Regions from separate parts of the Streptomyces sp. NPDC001617 genome, predicted to be linked through region 2. Evidence: riboswitches for the same ligand, from Rfam matches in the RefSeq annotation. Region 2 holds a riboswitch; the other holds the start of a gene.
The links. A riboswitch is a leader RNA that binds a small molecule or an ion and turns the genes downstream of it on or off. The one in region 2 is predicted to bind glycine.
Positions count from the first base shown of each region.

Region 1: it holds a riboswitch for glycine, as region 2 does, so the genes downstream of both, gcvT (glycine cleavage system aminomethyltransferase GcvT) here and gcvP (aminomethyl-transferring glycine dehydrogenase) in region 2, are expected to answer to the same signal.

Region 1 covers NZ_JBSFHA010000056.1:16,026-21,576, reverse strand. The annotation lists gene glyA (serine hydroxymethyltransferase) at 1-1,131, opposite strand, end outside; gene gcvH (glycine cleavage system protein GcvH) at 1,148-1,525, opposite strand; gene gcvT (glycine cleavage system aminomethyltransferase GcvT) at 1,649-2,767, opposite strand; glycine riboswitch at 2,806-2,915, opposite strand; glycine riboswitch at 2,916-3,016, opposite strand; gene ACWC09_RS33930 (AAA family ATPase) at 3,195-3,887, shown strand; gene ACWC09_RS33925 (enhanced serine sensitivity protein SseB) at 3,933-4,727, shown strand; gene ACWC09_RS33920 (enhanced serine sensitivity protein SseB C-terminal domain-containing protein) at 4,904-5,551, shown strand, end outside.
Region 2 covers NZ_JBSFHA010000143.1:7,943-13,493, reverse strand. The annotation lists gene gcvP (aminomethyl-transferring glycine dehydrogenase) at 1-2,396, opposite strand, end outside; glycine riboswitch at 2,574-2,669, opposite strand; gene ACWC09_RS50505 (PRC-barrel domain-containing protein) at 2,791-3,168, shown strand; gene ACWC09_RS50500 (DNA polymerase IV) at 3,237-4,607, opposite strand; gene ACWC09_RS50495 (MerR family transcriptional regulator) at 4,677-5,321, opposite strand.

The sequences.
Region 1 (5,551 bases), on a different contig from region 2:
GAAGCCGCGGGTGGCCAGCGCCGGGGTGCCGATCCGCAGACCCGAGGTCACCATCGGGGGACGCGGGTCGTTGGGGACGGCGTTGCGGTTGACGGTGATGCCGACCTCGTGCAGCCGGTCCTCGGCCTGCTGCCCGTCCAGTGCGGACTCACGCAGGTCCACGAGGATGAGGTGCACGTCCGTGCCGCCGGACAGGACGTTCACGCCGGCCTCGCGCGCGTCGGCGGCCGTCAGCCGCTCGGCGAGGATGCGCGCGCCGTCCAGCGTACGCCGCTGGCGCTCCTTGAAGTCCTCCGACGCGGCGACCTTGAAGGACACCGCCTTCGCCGCGATCACGTGCTCCAGCGGACCGCCCTGGAACCCGGGGAAGACGGACGAGTTGAGCTTCTTCGCGAAGTCCTTCTTGGCGAGGATGATGCCGCCGCGCGGGCCGCCCAGCGTCTTGTGCGTGGTGGACGTGACGACATCGGCGTACTCGACCGGGTTGGGGTGCAGCCCGGCCGCCACCAGACCCGCGAAGTGGGCCATGTCGACCCACAGGTGGGCGCCGACCGCGTCCGCGATCCGCCGGAACTCGGCGAAGTCCAGCTGCCGCGGGTAGGCCGACCACCCGGCGATGATCACCTTCGGCCGGTGCTCGGTGGCCAGCTTCTCCAGCTCGGCCATGTCGACCAGCCCGGTGGCATCGTCCACGTGGTAGGCGACCACGTTGAACTGCTTGCCGGAGAAGTTCAGCCGCATCCCGTGGGTGAGGTGGCCGCCGTGGGCGAGGTCCAGGCCCAGGATGGTGTCGCCGGGCTGGGCCAGGGCGAACAGCGCGGCCTGGTTGGCGGAGGCGCCCGAGTGCGGCTGGACGTTGGCGTACTCGGCGCCGAACAGCTCCTTGAGCCGGTCGATGGCGATCTGCTCGGCGACGTCGACGTGCTCGCAGCCGCCGTAGTAGCGCCGGCCGGGATAGCCCTCGGCGTACTTGTTGGTCAGGACCGAGCCCTGGGCCTCCATCACCGCGAGCGGCGCGAAGTTCTCGGACGCGATCATCTCGAGGGTGGACTGCTGGCGGTCCAGCTCGGCGTCGACCGCGGCGGCGATCTCCGGATCGAGCTCGTGAAGGTGGGTGTTCAGGACGGACATCAGGCGGTACGACTCCTCAGCCGGCGTTCTGGGCGGTGTACTCGTCGGCGGAGAGCAGGTCGGACGGCTCCTCCGTGGCCCGGACCTTGAACAGCCAACCGCCTTCGAAGGGCGCCGAGTTGACCAGGGACGGGTCGTTGACGACGTCCTCGTTGATCTCGGTGACCTCACCGGTGACGGGGGAGTACAGGTCGCTGACCGACTTCGTCGACTCCAGCTCGCCGCAGGTCTCGCCCGCGGTCACGGCGGAGCCCACCTCGGGAAGCTGGGCGTAGACGACGTCGCCGAGCGCGTTGGCCGCGAACTCGGTGATGCCGACCGTCGAGACGCCGTCCTCGGCGCCCGACAGCCACTCGTGCTCCTTGCTGTAGCGCAGCTGCTGGGGGTTGCTCATGGCCTGAATTCTCCTGTACGCGGGGGAGTGCTGATGAATGGGAGACTGCTGACAATGCGTGTGAGCAGGGACGATGTGCTCGAGGTCACTGCCCGAGGTCACGGAACGTCGGCTACGGCGGTGTCACTTCTGCCGCTTGTAGAAGGGCAGCGCCACGACCTCGTACGGCTCGTGACTGCCCCGGATGTCCACGCCCACGCCCGGCGTGCCCGGCGCCGCATGCGCGGCATCGACGTAGGCCATCGCGATCGGCTTCCCGAGTGTGGGGGAGGGCGCACCGGACGTCACCTCGCCGATCACCTCGCCCCCGGCGACGACCGCGTACCCGGCACGCGGCACCCGTCGCCCCTCGGCGACCAGGCCGACCAGGACGCGCGGAGGGCTCGAAGCGGCCCGCTCGGCGGCCTCCTGGAGCGCCTCGCGCCCCACGAAGTCGCCCTCCTTCTCGAACTTCACCACCCGGCCGAGCCCGGCGTCGAAGGGGGTGAGGGCCGTCGACAACTCATGCCCGTACAGCGGCATGCCCGCCTCCAGGCGGAGCGTGTCCCGGCAGGACAGACCGCAGGGGACGAGCCCGACGCCCTCGCCGGCCTTGGTCAGCGCCTGCCACAACTCGACGGCGTGCCCGGGCTCGACGAACAGCTCGAAGCCGTCCTCGCCGGTGTAGCCGGTGCGCGCGATGAGCGCCGGCACCCCGGCGACCGTCCCCGGCAGACCGGCGTAGTACTTCAGGCCGTCGAGGTCGGCGTCGGTGAGCGACTTGAGGATGCCGGGCGACTCGGGGCCCTGGACGGCGATCAGCGCGTAGGCGTCCCGGTCGTCGCGCACCTCGGCGTCGAAGCCGGCGGCGCGCTCGGCCAACGCGTCCAGCACGACCTGGGCGTTGGAGGCGTTGGCGACGACCAGGTACTCGGTCTCGGCGAGCCGGTAGACGATCAGGTCGTCCAGGATCCCGCCGTCGGCCCGGCAGATCATGGTGTACCGGGCCCGGCCCACGCCGACGGAGGCGATGTTGCCGACCAGCGCGTGGTTGAGAAGGGGGGCCGCCTCCGGGCCGGTCACGGTGATCTCGCCCATGTGGGAGAGGTCGAAGAGGCCGGCCTTCGTGCGCACGGCGAGGTGCTCGTCGCGCTCGGAGCCGTAACGCAGCGGCATGTCCCAGCCGGCGAAGTCGGTCATCGTCGCGCCGAGCGAACGATGCAGGGCATCGAGCGCGGTACGACGGATTTCGGTGCTGCTCATCGGACGGATGTCTCCCAAGGCATGACGGGCGAGGTCGTTCCTCCCCATCTGTCATCGGAACCTGAGAGGTTCGCCATGACCAGAACGTGGTCATGGCTTGCACCTTGGGTGGAGCCACTGCGCGCAGCGGCCCGCTTTTCAGATGTGCCTCGCCCGCGCGGTAACGGGGCCTGAGAGATTCAAGGGAGGGACTTGCTCCTTCGGCGCCCCAGCAGACGCTGCTCCTGAGGACTCTCCCGCGCGGATTCAAACGGCCGGTATGCAGTTGGCGCGCACATCATTGCACGCCTCGTCGGCTCGGGGGAGACCGCTCTTTTGTGACGGGCCTGTGGCCGGAACCGAACGGAACCGCGAGACGCCGTGCATTACCTTCTCTTTACATTAGTTGGGGAGAACCTTTCCTGACCCGACAGGGAGGACGATCACGGTGACAAGGACCACGGCGTACGCCACGACCTCGGCCCTCGCGCTGCCCAAGCAGCCCACGGCCCCGGCCCGCGAGCGGTGCGACGAGCGCCCGGCACCGGTCGTCCGCGACCTCCGCGACCGCTCGGGCCGCAGCCCGCACGCCCTCCTCTTCGGCCCCCGGGACCTCGTCGTCGTCACGGGCCTGCCCGGCAGCGGCAAGTCGACGCTGATGACCCGCGCGGTGAAGGGTCTGCGTATCGACTCCCAGGACACCCGGGACCGCTGGGACGCCCGAGCCCCGGGCCTCCTCCCGTACGCCCTCTACCGCCCCCTGGTCCGCGTCGCCCACTTCGCCGGCCTGCGCCGCGCCCTGCGCTCCGGCGAGGGCGTCGTGGTCCACGACTGCGGTACGCAGGCCTGGGTCCGCGACTGGCTGGCCCGCGAGGCCCGCCGCCGCGGCGGCACCCTGCACCTGTTGCTCCTGGACGTCACTCCGGGCATGGCCCTGGAGGGCCAGCGCGAGCGCGGCCGGGGCGTCTCCCGCTACGCCTTCCTGCGTCACCGCACGGCCGCGGCCCGGCTCATCCGCTCCGTCGAGCGCGGCGACCTGCCGGCAGGGGTGGGCTCGGCGGTCCTGCTGGACCGTCCGGCAGCGGACGTACTCCGCAGGATCACCTTCACGAACCGACCCACCGACGCCGGTACCCGCTAGCCTTTCCTGCCACAGCAGTGGATTACAGCAGGCGGTCGTAGACAGATGGACTTCCCGGCGGATCTTCCCGCGGACTTTCCCACGCAGGCGCACCCCCATCCGCACGGCGGATGGCCCGGCAACGAGCTGGAGGAGGTGCTGTCGGCCTCCCTCGGCATTCCCGCCGCGGGCGGCAGGATCATCGAGGTCCTGGGCCGCAGCTTCCTCTGGATCCCGCTGCCCAATGGCGGCGGCCCGCACAGTGGCCCCCTCGACCTGCCCACGATGGAGATCGAGGGCCAGGCCTATGTACCGGTCTTCAGCTCCGAGGAGCAGTTCCGCCAGGTCGTCGGCAGCCATATGTCGTTCACGATCGCCCCGGCCGTGGAGTTCGCCCGCGGCCTGCCCCCGCACGTGGGCCTCGCGATCAACCCCGACGGCGTGGTCGGCGTCCCCCTTCCGCCCGCCGCCGTCGCCGAACTCTGCCGCATCGGCCGCACCGCCCTCGACGGCCCCACCTCCGGCGGCCGCGTGAAGCTGTACGAGCCGGACTGGCAGGAGGACCCGATCGACTTCCTGGCCGTCGCCTCCGCCGAGTTCGCCGGGACAGGCGTGGTCGTCACGGCCCGCCGCTGCCTCGCGGCCATCGAAACGGCGGCCCCGGTCATGTTCGTCGGCGTGGAACTCTCCCAGTGGGAAGGCGATCTACGAGCCCTCCCCCTCCAGGCCCTGGAACGAGCCGTCACCAAGATCCCCACCCAGTGGCCGGTCAACCTGGTCCTCCTGGACGTCACGGACGACCCGGTGGCGACATGGATGCGCGACCGGGTACGCCCTTTCTATACGAGGGACCACTTCTAGGACGGGCTGGGGATCAACCCCTTGAGGGGTGCGGGGCTGTATCGATGTGCGGCTCCGCCGCGTGGGGCGCGATCAACCACACACGACCCGCACTCGCCGTCGCACAACAAGCCCCGAGCCAATGGGCGCTTAGACTCATTCCATACATGGGGAAACTTCCAGAAGGGGCGGTACGCGTGAGCGCCAGCGGCACCACGACCGGCACGGTCGAGCACATGCTGCGCCAGGTGACCCCCGGGCGCTACGACGCTTACGAGGCACTCCTCCGCGCCCTCGCGACCCCCGGTTCCGGCCAGATCTGGATGCTCCTGTGGCACGGCCAGTCCGGCTCCCCGGACGCCCAGTACGGAAACATGGACGTCGAGGGCTACGGCTACGCCCCCTGTGTCACCTCCGCCCAGGAACTGAGCGCCAGCGGCTGGAACCGCTCGTACGAAGTGGTCGAGGGCATCGACGTGGCCCGCACTCTCTACCCCGACCACTACGGCCTCTGGCTCAACCCGCACGCCCCCGGCGGCGGCGTCGGCGTCCCCTGGCTCGACCTCCGCCGCATCGCCACCGGCCTGGACCGCCAGCCCGCCGGCCCCCTCCGCCTCACCGAACCGGCCATCGAGATCCCGCAGTTCTACGCCCTGCTCGCGCACAACGCCCACCGCACCCCGGCCGTCCGCTCACTGCGCCGCGCCTGGGTGCAGCCGGCGCTCGGCGCGCCGTATCTCGCCGTCGGCCTCGACGTGTACGACACCAGCCCCACCGCCGTCGACTCGGTGCGCGCGATGATGCAGCAGTCCATCGGCGCGGTCCCCGACGGCCTCCCGGTCTCG
Region 2 (5,551 bases):
TCGAGCCGCTTGGCGATGTAGTTGGCGGAGAGCACGGCCACCTGCGTGGCCCGCTTCAGCCCCTCCCCGCCCATGAGCCGGACGTAGGCCCAGGAGATCGGCAGAATCCCCGCCGACCCCCAGGGTGCGGCGGAGATCGGCCCGACGCCCGTCTCGGGCCCGGCGGCGGGCTGCAGCGGATGGTTCGGCAGATACGGCGCCAGGTGCGCACGTACACCCACCGGCCCGACGCCCGGACCGCCACCACCGTGCGGAATGCAGAAGGTCTTGTGCAGGTTCAGGTGCGAGACGTCACCGCCGAAGTGCCCTGGCTTGGCCAGGCCGACCAGCGCATTGAGGTTGGCACCGTCGACGTAGACCTGACCCCCCGCCTCGTGCACCTGAGCGCAGATGTCGGCGACATGCTCCTCGAACACACCGTGCGTCGAGGGGTACGTGATCATCAGCACCGCCAGTTCGTCGCGGTACTGCTCGATCTTCGCCCGCAGGTCCTCGACGTCGATCTCGCCGTCCTCGGCGGTTCTCACGACGACGACCTTCATCCCGGCCATCACAGCACTCGCGGCATTCGTCCCATGCGCGGACGACGGAATCAGACAGACGGTCCGCTGCGCGTCCCCGTTGGCCCGGTGATACCCACGAACGGCGAGCAGCCCGGCCAGCTCGCCCTGCGACCCCGCGTTGGGCTGCAGCGACACCTTGTCGTACCCGGTGACCTCGGCCAGCCGCTCCTCCAGCTCGCGGATCAGCGTCAGATAGCCCTGCGCCTGCTCGGCGGGCGCGAAGGGGTGCAGCTGCCCGAACTCGGGCCAGGTGACCGGCTCCATCTCGGTGGTCGCGTTGAGCTTCATCGTGCAGGAGCCGAGCGGAATCATGCCGCGGTCCAGCGCGTAGTCCCGGTCGGCCAGCCTGCGCAGGTACCGCAGCATCGCGGTCTCGGAACGGTACTGGTGGAAGACGGGGTGAGCGAGGAACTCGTCGTCACGCAGCAGATCCTGCGGAATCGCTTCCCCGACAACCTCGTCCAGCGCCTCGATGTCACCGTCGACCCCGAACGCGCTCCATACGGCGCCCAGTTGGGCCCTGGCCGTCGTCTCGTCGCAGGCGAGGGAGACGTGATCGGCGTCGACGAGCCGCAGATTGACCCCGTTCTCCCGCGCGGCGGCGACGATCTCAGCGCCGCGCCCGGCCACCCGTACGGTGAGCGTGTCGAAGTAGGACCCGTGCACCACCTCGACGCCACCGCGCTCAAGCCCCTCGGCGAGGATCGTGGCGTACCGATGGGTCCGCCGCGCGATGCCCTTCAGGCCCTCCGGCCCGTGGTAGACGGCGTACATGCCGGCCATGACGGCGAGCAGCACCTGCGCCGTACAGATGTTGCTGGTCGCCTTCTCCCGCCGGATGTGCTGCTCACGGGTCTGCAGGGCCAGCCGGTACGCCTTGTGCCCGTCCGCGTCCACGGACACACCCACGAGCCGCCCGGGCAGGCTCCGGGCGAACTTCTCGTGTACGGCCATGTAGCCCGCGTGCGGCCCGCCGAAGCCCATCGGCACACCGAACCGCTGCGTCGTACCGACCGCGATGTCCGCCCCGAGCTCACCGGGCGACTTCAGCAGGGTCAGCGCGAGCAGGTCGGCGGCGACGGTGACCAGGGCACCCAGCTCGTGCGCCTGCTCGATGACCGGCTTGATGTCGCGTACGGCACCGGAGGCGCCGGGGTACTGGATGAGCACGCCGTTGATCTCACGCCCGGCGACGTCGGCCGGAATCCCGTCGCTCAGATCGGCGACGACGACCTCCACGCCGGTGGGCTCGGCCCGGGTCTCGATCACGGCGATGGTCTGCGGCAGCACGTCCGCATCGACGAGGAAGAGCCCCTTCTTGTTCTTCCCCATGCGCCGGGACAGCGCCACAGCCTCCGCGGCCGCGGTCCCCTCGTCGAGCAGCGAGGCACCGGAGGTGGGCAGACCGGTGAGGTCGGCGACGACGGTCTGGAAGTTGAGGAGGGCTTCGAGCCGCCCCTGCGAGATCTCGGGCTGGTACGGCGTGTAGGCCGTGTACCAGGCGGGATTCTCCATGACGTTCCGCAGGATGACGGGCGGGGTGAAGGTCCCGTAGTACCCGAGTCCGATCATGGAATCGAGAACCTGGTTCCGATCGGCAAGCGAACGCAGCTCGGCAAGCACCTCGGCCTCGGTACGAGCCCCCGGCAGCTTCAGGACATCGTCGGCGTTCTTGATCACATCCGGCACCGCGGCGGCGGTGAGCTCGTCCAGCGAGCCGTACCCGACCTGCGCGAGCATCTTGGCGCGGGCCCCGTGGTCGGGGCCGATATGGCGCTGTTCGAAGGGGATACCCTGCTCGAGCTCGGCGAGCGGAATGCGGTGGGCGGTCATTGCGGAGGCCTCCTGGTCTGACACGACCTTCGAGGGGCACCACGGCACGGGTACCCGGACGGCCTCCCCCTCTGTCATCTCAACCTGAGAGCTTCACCGGGTCCGCTCAAGAGCTCCCGGCTTTCACCGTCGGTGAGAGCGGAAGCCGTCGACACCCGCCCTGCTTTCCAGAGTGACCTCGTCCGTGCGGTACGTGAGCCTGAGAGATTCCGGGGAGGATTTGCTCCTTCGGCGCCTCCGAAGTTCTCCGGAGGACTCTCCCGCACGGGGTCAGCAGCCGCTGTCAGCCTACCAGCGAGGGCAACGACCGGGCCTTCGAGTGGCCACCTTGCCCAATGTGTTCTTTTGTAGTGCTTACGGATGAGTTGCGAGTCGAGAACCAGTGGAGGGCCCCGTGCAGACCGACATCGATCCGCGCAATCTGATCGGCCGCAAGGCGTTCGACCGCAACGGCACCAAGATCGGCACCATCGACGAGGTCTACCTCGACGACGCGACCGGCGTGCCGGAGTGGGCCGCCATACGCACCGGCCTGTTCTCCCGGGACGCCTTCGTCCCTCTGGAGCCCAGCGAACTGGTCGAGGGCACCCTCCACATCCCCTTCGACCGCTCCCTGATCAAGGACGCTCCCGACTTCGGCGTAGGCCGCCACCTATCCCCCGAACAGGAACTCCAGCTCTACCACCACTACGGCCTGGACGTGGCCCCACCTCCCCCGTTCCCGGACCGGGATTTCGGCAGGCTGGCGGGGACGGAGGACGCAGAGCCCTGAGGCGCGGTCAGGGATGGCCGCCGACCACGAACGCCGCACGGGTGGTGCGGGTGGGAACCCGTACCCGATCACGCACGCATGCCGTCCACCGAGGCTCCCGCCACCAATGGCAACGGATCAGCCGGCTCCAGCTCAGGATCATCGACCCGAAACGTCCGCACACGCCCCACCTCGGACCCCGGCGTCTCGAACCGCACCGTCACCCGCCCCAGCCCACTCCCCTGCACCCACCCATGCCCGAACTCGGCATGCCGCACATCATGCCCCGCAGACCACCGCCGCTCGACAGCCACGACCTGCTCCGCCACAGCCCCGTCCTCCCCCTCCTCCTCCGCATGCTCCACCCCCTCCCCGGCCGTCTGCGCAAACGCGGCCTGCGCGAACAGGTCCTCCTGCGTGTAATCGGCAAGCCCACTCACCCCCACCCCCAACAACCGCACACCCCCCGTCGTGTCCACGCCCTCCAGCAGCCGAGCCGCGGCCTCCCGCACCACCGCAGGATCATCGGTCGGCCCCCGCAACGTCTCCGACCGGGTCAACGTCGAGAAGTCGTACCGCCGCACCTTCAACACGATGGTCCGCCCGGACAGCCCCGCCCCCCGCAACCGCCGCACGCACCGATCGGCCAGCCGCTGCACCTCCATCCCCACCCGCAGCCGGTCGTGAATGTCCACGTCATACGTGTCCTCGACGGACACCGACTTGGTCTCCCGCTCGGCCACCACGGGCCGGTCGTCATGGGCCAGTGCCATGGCGTAGAGCGCATGCCCGTGCGCCTTGCCCAGCAGCCGTACGAGCTCGTCGTCCCCGGCCTCGGCGATGTCGTCGACCGTCGTGATCCCGGCCCGCCGCAGATGGTCCCCCGTCGCCGGCCCCACCCCCGGCAGGGTCCGCACCGGCATCGGCCCCAGCAACGCCCGCTCGGTGCCGGGCTCGATCAGCACCAGCCCGTCCGGCTTGGCCTCCTCGGAGGCGATCTTCGCGAGCATCTTGGACGCGGCGAGCCCCACGGACCCGGTGAGGCCCGTGACGGCCCGTATGTCGGCCCGCAGCTTCTCCCCGACCAGCCGGGCCGAGGCCGCGTCCCAGGCCGTCTGACCGGCCTCCAGGTCCACGAACGCCTCGTCCAGGCTGAGCGGCTCCACCAGGGGCGACAGCGCGTGCAGCATCCCCATCACCTGCTCGCTGATCGCCCGGTAGAACCCGAAGCGCGGCACCAGATACGCGGCGTTCGGCGCCAGCCGCCGCGCCTGGGCCATCGGCATCGCGGACCGCACCCCGAAGACCCGCGCCTCGTACGAAGCCGTGGCCACCACCCCACGCGGCCCCAGCCCGCCCACGACCACGGCCTTCCCGCGCAGACTCGGCTTGGACGCCTGCTCCGCCGAGGCGTAGAAGGCATCCATGTCGAGATGCAGGATCGTGGGCGCGTTTCTCACATGTCCGATGCTGCCCTACGCCACTGACAATGCCCCCGGCCTGAAGACGACCGCCCGGTGTCGCTCCCTCTAGACGGCCCGGTTGCGCCGCCGCGCCAGCTCGTCGGTCGGGTTCTGCCCGATCAGTGTCTCGCCGGTGTCGATCCGCTCGCCGTGCAGCTGCGAGAGCGCGCTCTCGACATCCCGCCACACCACACCGACGGCGATCCCGAAGATGCCCTGCCCGCCCTGGAGCAGCGCGTGGACCTCGTCGGGTGAGGTGCACTCGTAGACGGTGGCACCGTCACTCATGAGCGTCATGCGCTCCAGGTCCCGGAAGCCGCGCTCGCGCAGATGCTGCACGGCGGTGCGGATGTTCTGCAGGGACACACCCGTGTCCAGGAACCGCTTGACGATCTTCAGGACGACGACGTCCCGGAAGCTGTAGAGCCGCTGGGTCCCCGACCCGTGGGCGGGCCGCACGCTCGGCTCGACGAGCCCGGTGCGCGCCCAGTAGTCGAGTTGCCGGTAGGTGATGCCGGCGGCCGCACAGGCCGTCGGCCCGCGGTAGCCGATCTGCTCGGACGCCATGGACGTCGCCCCTCCGCTGCTCGGCACGGCCGCCGGTCGCTGCGGAGCGTGATCGGCCGCGCTGCCGTGAAGCGGGTACGGAAAGCTTCCCCCGACCTCGCGTCCGGGGGCACCCCCAGCCGTACCGTCGCCGCTGCTTCTCACGCCGACCTCCGTCCTTGACCTGCCTCCTCGACGGTAGGCAGCCACCAGGGGTGCGTCAACGACCGCCACACTCGGCACGCCGAGTGATAATCACCCTAAGAGTGGTTTCCCGTACCCCACCGCGGGGAAAGGCTAGCCGAATGCGCTCGGAGCGGGCCGCAGGACGCTCTCACTCCCCGCCGGCAAATGCCGGCATTTCGCCCCGGACCGACCGAAGCCGGCCCGCCACG